2 regions of the Shewanella psychropiezotolerans genome follow, and region 2 is predicted to be linked to the other one. Evidence: riboswitches for the same ligand, from Rfam matches in the RefSeq annotation. Region 2 holds a riboswitch; the other holds the start of a gene.

Region 1 (3,421 bases), 2.5 Mb from region 2:
TGAATTACAGCGATGATGGTGTCGGCTTAGATGAAGATGGCGAGAAGAATCTATTTGATCCCTTCTATACCACTAAGCGTAATCAGGGAGGCAGTGGACTGGGCACACATCTGGTGTATAACTTGGTGACCCAGAAACTCAAGGGGGAAGTTGACGTCGAAACATCGCCAGGTAAGGGACTCTGTTACCATATACGTTTCCCGCAAAATATTGAGAGTTAGACTTATACTGGGAACAAGAGGATAGGAGTTAGAATCTAGATTCTAGGAAGTAGCACTAGAAATAGAAACGGGAAACCAGCAAAGGAGAAAATATGTCTGAAGGAGCTCAAGGTGACAGCAAGAGCTGCATTGAGAATAAGGCTGAGCGTACCACTGTCTTTTATCTTCTCCGTCATGGTGAATGCGAAGGCGGTGATATACTCAGGGGCATACAGATGTCGCCGTGAGTCAAGCGGGGCGAGCATCGATGACAGCTGCCATTGAACGTCTCGTTGAGCGTCACGATGTGGAGTTTGACCAACTATTCTCATCCCCCCTGCGTCGCTGCAGTGAGTTTGCACTCAACCTCTATCTGAAAAATGGAGTGCCATTAAAACTGGAGGACGGTTTAAAGGAGGTTAATTTTGGTGATTGGGATGGCGAGACCTTAGAGAGTTTGTATCAGAACTCCGCTCAGATGATAGAAAGCTATTGGAAGAATCCCTGGGCCGTGACACCACCTAATGGTGAGAGCATGCTTGAGTTTGAATTCAGAATCGATGCCCTTTGGCAATCTATTTTGCAGCAATATTCGGGACAAACCTTACTCTTGATCACTCACGCTGGAGTGATGAGACACTTGATGGCCAATGCCCTTGGTGTGAGTGGGGTGGCCGGTTTTTACACTCAGCTGTCATTAGCTTATGCTTCTGTGGTCAAGATATCTGTGTTCACCTCTCCTCAGGGCCACTTCACTAAGCTGCATTGGGGCGATGACTAATCGCTTTTTACTCTGTCTCTATGACTTATCTGAGTATGTCTTAGTATGAATCAACGCGATCACTTCACAGGTACAATTTGCCAATACAAGTAAAATCGGCATAATAGCGCCCATTAGAGCTTGTTATGTAAATTATCTATTTAGTACTTTATTTAATTTTTTATTCTTTTTAGTTTCTAAGAGGAAGGTTTCAAGTTCGCAAAATGAGGTGTTGAGAGCTAATCTGGCCGTTTAATCAAGTGTGCCCATTTTATTGCTAACTCAAACTTAAAAGGGAATTGGGACGATAGCTCCTAGCTTATGTCTTTAGCTTATGTCTTTAGCTTATGTTTATAGCATTAGCAGCATTAGCTATCAGCTTTAGAAGCCCAAACTGTGCCCGCAACTGTGAGTGATTTTTAAAAACGTTCCTAGAATCTAGAATCTAGTACCTAGGAACTAGAATCTTGTTTTTAATCACCAGTCAGGATACCTGCCTCATTTTGTCGCGATAATACTCGAGCGGGTAACTCGGGGGAGTCATAGATGTCATTAGTTTCAGGCTCAACGTCACAGAACACACCTGAGCTCGCCTTGGATGTGCGCGAGCTTAGCTGGCAAGTCGAGTCACGCTCGATTCTGTCGCAGGTAAGCTTCTCCATAAGGCGCGGTGAGATGCTCGGCATTATCGGGCCTAACGGTGCGGGAAAGTCGACCTTGCTTCGCTGCATCTATCGATATATCAAGCCTGATAGTGGCCGAATCCAGCTGTTTGGCCAAGAGATAACTTGTCTCTCCTCTAAGGCCTTCGCCAGAGAGGTGGCAGTAGTACTGCAAGATACCCCTCATCACTTCGAGTTGACCACGGCGCAATTGGTGGCTATCGGTTTGACGCCCCATAAAGGCCCGTTCGAATTCACTAATTCTGCCGATCGGGTCTTGATATCCGATGCGCTGGAAAAAGTTGGTTTAACCCATAAGGCTAAGCAGAGTTATGAATATCTCTCTGGCGGTGAAAAGCAAAGAGCCTTGATAGCGCGTGCCATAGTGCAGCAGCCTAAACTTCTTATTCTCGATGAGCCGACCAATCATTTAGATATCCATTATCAGATCCAGATCATGGAGCTGTTGCGCTCAATCGGGATCACTGTGATCACCTCTATTCACGATCTTAATCTCGCTAGCGCCATGTGCGACAAATTACTTCTGCTGGAAGAGGGAAAGTGTATTTCTTACGGTTCGCCTAAACAGGTGCTCACAGAGCAGGCCATAGGCGAGGTCTTCGGTGTCTGTTCCCATGTCGCGCCTCATCCTCAACATGGAAATCCACAGATCTGTTACTACTATGGTTATGAGACGAGTTACGACAAGGGTTACGAGCCAGGACATAAGAATAGCTATGAGAAGGGCCGTGAGAAGAGTCAGGGTAATAAAAGTGGCCCGGTTTCTCTCGAGGACGTAGCCCATGACTAGAAGTGTCAAACTCCCAGCAGGAATTGGAATGGCGGAAACTGATTCAGTTGCAGTGAAAACCAGAGAAATGAAAACTGGTGAAGTCGATTTGGTTAAGCATGAGCTGTTTGCTCATAAATGGATTTTATTCTCCCTGAGCTTATTATCTCTGCTGAGTCTGATGTTTGCCGCGAGTTTTGGTGCCGCAAATATCTCGTTTATGGACACCTTAGATGTGGTCTTGCATCAGTTGTTCGGGATTGGCGACGTTGCTAGCATCACCCAGCGCATAGTGATGGAACTGAGATTTCCTAGAGTCATATTGGCATTTATTGCTGGAGCTGGTCTCTCTATCGCAGGTAGTGTGCTGCAAACTGTCACACGCAACCCACTGGCGGACCCTTATCTGTTCGGTATCTCTTCTGGGGCATCTTTTGGTGCTGTTATTGTGCTAACACTATTTACCGGCTCAGGGCTGCTCGCCGGCTCTGGTCTGTTTGAACAGTTTAGCTGGATGACATTGCCTCTGGGGGCCTTTATGGGGGCCGGCTTGTCGGTTGCTATGGTACTGGCTCTGTGTGGCCGACACATGAGCAGCCAGATAGAGCGCATGTTGCTCTCGGGCGTGGCGATATCATTTATGTTCGGCGCACTAACTAGCTTGTTGCTCTACTTTTCAGACCCTCAGGCGGCCGCATCAGTGCTGTTTTGGAGTCTAGGGAGCTTCTCGAAAGCCAGCTGGAGTGGGTTAATCGCGCCTTTTGTGATTGTCACTGGCTGTACAGGTATCATCTTACTGTTTAAGAGACAGATAATGGCCATGCGGGCAGGTGATGAAACGGCCCATACTTTAGGTATAAACGTGAGTCGATTGCGGCTGCAAATGCTGCTGCTCTGTTCCATCATCACCGCGATTCTCGTTGCCAATTGTGGCGGCATAGGTTTTGTTGGTTTAATGGTGCCCCATACCGTAAGAATGCTGTTTCCCGGTCATTTCCCCCTCATTACC
Region 2 (3,421 bases):
TCCCAACCCGCTTCGTATGAACGGCCCGTCTGCGGGTTAAGACCTATCACGCCAGGAGAGGTATAAGCTTGCTCATCGACCTTAGCGAAACGGAAGTTATCATCGGCGCGTAGATAGAATCTATGAGACGAGGTTGGACGATAATTCAGACCTAACTCGAAGGCATGGGCATCTTGATCTAATTCTATTCCTTCTGGGTACACAGAACCATCAACAAGATCATCCTTCGCTTCAGAGTAACGGCCACCCACGACATAGCTAAGACTAGTGGTTAATGGAACACTGGCTTGAACATAGGCACTGGCAACCTTTTGAACGTTACTACGACCACTGCTAAATTCTGACTCACCTCGACTCAAATCGATACCGGTGACGATACTCAAGTCGCCCTTTTCGGTGGCAATATGAGCAACAGCTTTAGGCGTAAATTCAAGAAATGAGCGCTTGTTGGTGCCAGGCTTTCCCCAGCTAATACTCTTAACTTTACTGTCGGTATAGTTGATATCGGCGCCCAGAGACCAGGCATCGTTTAATTGATGTTGGTAACCACTGCGGATAGCCGTTGTCATCTCATGTTGATAGTCATCTGGATTGAATGGATTTGCTTGAGTCGGATCGTCTTCAATCTGATCCAGAGTTAATGATCCCGCCATTTCACGATCGTTATCGTAGTAACTGGTCTCGATGAAAAAGTTATCCGATTCAGTTTGATATTGCAGGCGACCTAAAACAGATGATGTCTTATTGGCGTTATGATCACGATAGTTATCACCTTGGTTATAACTCGCAGCCGCATAGTAGCGCCAGGTATCGTTAATCGCACCAGACACATCGGCCTTGCCTTCATACGTGTTGAAACTGCCGCCAGACAGCTGAATACTTCCACCTGTTCCCGTCGGAGCCCTAGTAATGATGTTAATCACACCACCAACCGCCTGATCGCCGTAAAGCACACCAGCGCTGCCAGATAAGATCTCGACGCGCTCAATTTGATTGAGTGGGATCGCATTGATGCTAGGCGCCGCAATATCGATATTATTAAGACGGCGACCATCGACTAAGATCAGTGTATTGTTCGCAGCTTGGCCAGCAGAGAAGCCACGCATCGAAAAAACCGCGCCTGAGTTTGAATCTGAAATTTGAATGCCGCTCTGACCACGTAACACTTGGGTTAGCGTGGTCGCGCCGCTCATCTCTATCTGAGCAGAATCGATAATATTCACGTTGGCCGCGATATTCAGAGGGGTGTTTTCGCTACGGCCAATCACAGTGATCACTTCATCGACACTGTTTGCCTGGCTTTCACCAGTATTAGCAGCTTCGGCCGCCATAGCGCTCGATGAGACAACAGACAGAGTCAATACACTGCTGATTAGAATGGCTATTGTTGAAAGTTTGTTTGGCTCATTATATGACTTTTTATATGAGAGTGTACCCATTTTACCTTTAACTCCTAAAAGGAAAACGGGGCAAAGATGTCACGACATAATTAGGCCGTTCAGCTTTATGCTGTTGACCGAAAGCCGCATCTTGAGATCTGCCCGCCGAAATCTCAAAATCATCTAATGGGCCGGTCTCCGGACTTAGGCTCTGCGATGACACTTTAAAAAGCAACACTGCGCGAGTTCAGGCTTTTTACGCTGCCATTTCTTCACAAATAAGCGCACCTGACTCTTACCTTTTACCGTTGCGGGGGCAGTGTCAGATTCTCACTGACTTCCCGATTATCCTTCACCTTAATTGTCGAAATTCATAGCAAGCCGCTATGTTTCAACACGTTAAATAGGTTTAGGCACCACAAAAGATTGACTAAAATATTGTTAATTCGTTCCAAGAACGCACTCAGTTTTGTACCAAGTATTAGTACCCTGTTTAGCACCGAGTGACGAACCGCCGCATTATAGACGTCTATACGTATAAATGTCTAACTTTTGAATGACATTCTGCTTACCTAAAAGTCTAATTTTATTCTCTTTGGCTGTTGCTCCGGCAAATTTTTAATAAAACGATTTGTTCAAAAAGAATGCAAGCGTCTGATTGGCAATCAAAAGAAATCTAACTAACACCCACATAAAACAAATTCACAACATTTATATCAATTATCAAACAAAATGACTTGCCAAATTGGATTACAAGTGTAATCTTAAACTTGTCGATTACAGCTGTAATCCATAACATGCATTTAACAGAAAGTAATCAGTTCACACTTTGACAATGGGATCAGCCGATGAAAGAGATCAGTAATTCAGAACTTGCCGTACTCAATATCCTATGGGAGTCGTCACCGATAAGCTCAAATGAAGTGGTGAAAAAATTGGCAGATTCTAATGAATGGCACGAAAAAACAGTCAAAACCCTATTAAACCGCTTAGTAAAAAAACAGGCGATCGGGTTTCAAAAAAAGGGCCGAGGCTATCTCTACTCGCCCCTAATCAATCAGAGTGAATATCAAATTAAAGAGAGTCAGTCTTTCGTAGAGAGAATGTTCTCGGGTCGTATCGCCCCCCTCGTTGCAGGCTTTGCCAAAGAAAATAAACTCAGCGCAGAAGATGTTGCAGAATTGAAAACGCTGATCGACAACTGGCAAGAAGAGGACTCGAAAAAAGACAGCTTGAACAAGGGTGAGTTAAGCAGCGACTGTCAAACAACCGATACTAAAACAAAGGAGCCTAATCATGATTAACTGGCTCACACAACAAAGCATACTCATAAGCTTAGTCTGCGCCTTCATCCTACTTTTTCATAAGCCACTGCTTAAACAGCTAGGGGCTCACCACATGTACAGTTTATGGCTGGCTATCCCACTAATGTTATTAGGCTCTGTGGTACTGCAATTTCTGCCTAACTTGCTGGCAGAATCTAAGCTAGCAAGTTTTGAGCATTACAGAGTGCTGGCGTCACTCGCCGTTAAAAAAAGTGAAAGCCTAATCCCGGCCCCTTTAGTCGCAGGTTTATGGTTGTCTGGTATTGCCGTGATGACGGCACTGTTACTACTGCAACGACGCTATTTAAATAAATTGTTGAGCAAGAGTACACCTTATGCTCACCCCCAGAGCGGCGAACTTAACATCAACGCGCTGATGTTGACCGACGCTTTACCCATATTACAGAGTCCAGAGATCACTTCTCCCATGTTAACAGGCGTGATTAAGCCGACGATCATAGTGCCATCAGACTTTCATAAACTGACAGTAAAGCAGCAAAAAGCCGTATTGGAACACGAACTGTTTCACCATGAACGCGGAGACATCATCATTAACCTACTGGCCTATGGTCTGCTCGCCATCTTCTGGTTCAATCCGCTTTGCTGGCTAGCCTACCGCCGTTTTCGTGACGATCAAGAACTCGCCTGTGATGCTCAAATCACCTCATTGATGAATACCGATGAAAAAATTGCCTATAGCCATGCGTTATTGGCTTA

The links. Region 2 has a riboswitch for cobalamin ahead of FM037_RS22210 (TonB-dependent receptor). Riboswitches for the same ligand answer to the same signal wherever they lie in the genome.
Region 1: it holds a riboswitch for cobalamin, as region 2 does, so the genes downstream of both, FM037_RS04880 (ABC transporter ATP-binding protein) here and FM037_RS22210 (TonB-dependent receptor) in region 2, are expected to answer to the same signal.

The regions. Positions count from the first base shown of each region.
Region 1 is NZ_CP041614.1:1,099,232-1,102,652, forward strand. It holds gene FM037_RS04870 (ATP-binding protein) at 1-221, shown strand, start outside; gene FM037_RS29915 (hypothetical protein) at 314-448, shown strand; gene FM037_RS04875 (histidine phosphatase family protein) at 469-981, shown strand; cobalamin riboswitch at 1,207-1,475, shown strand; gene FM037_RS04880 (ABC transporter ATP-binding protein) at 1,507-2,433, shown strand; gene FM037_RS04885 (FecCD family ABC transporter permease) at 2,501-3,421, shown strand, end outside.
Region 2 is NZ_CP041614.1:5,064,394-5,067,814, forward strand. It holds gene FM037_RS22210 (TonB-dependent receptor) at 1-1,439, opposite strand, end outside; cobalamin riboswitch at 1,552-1,769, opposite strand; gene FM037_RS22215 (BlaI/MecI/CopY family transcriptional regulator) at 2,228-2,683, shown strand; gene FM037_RS22220 (M56 family metallopeptidase) at 2,676-3,421, shown strand, end outside.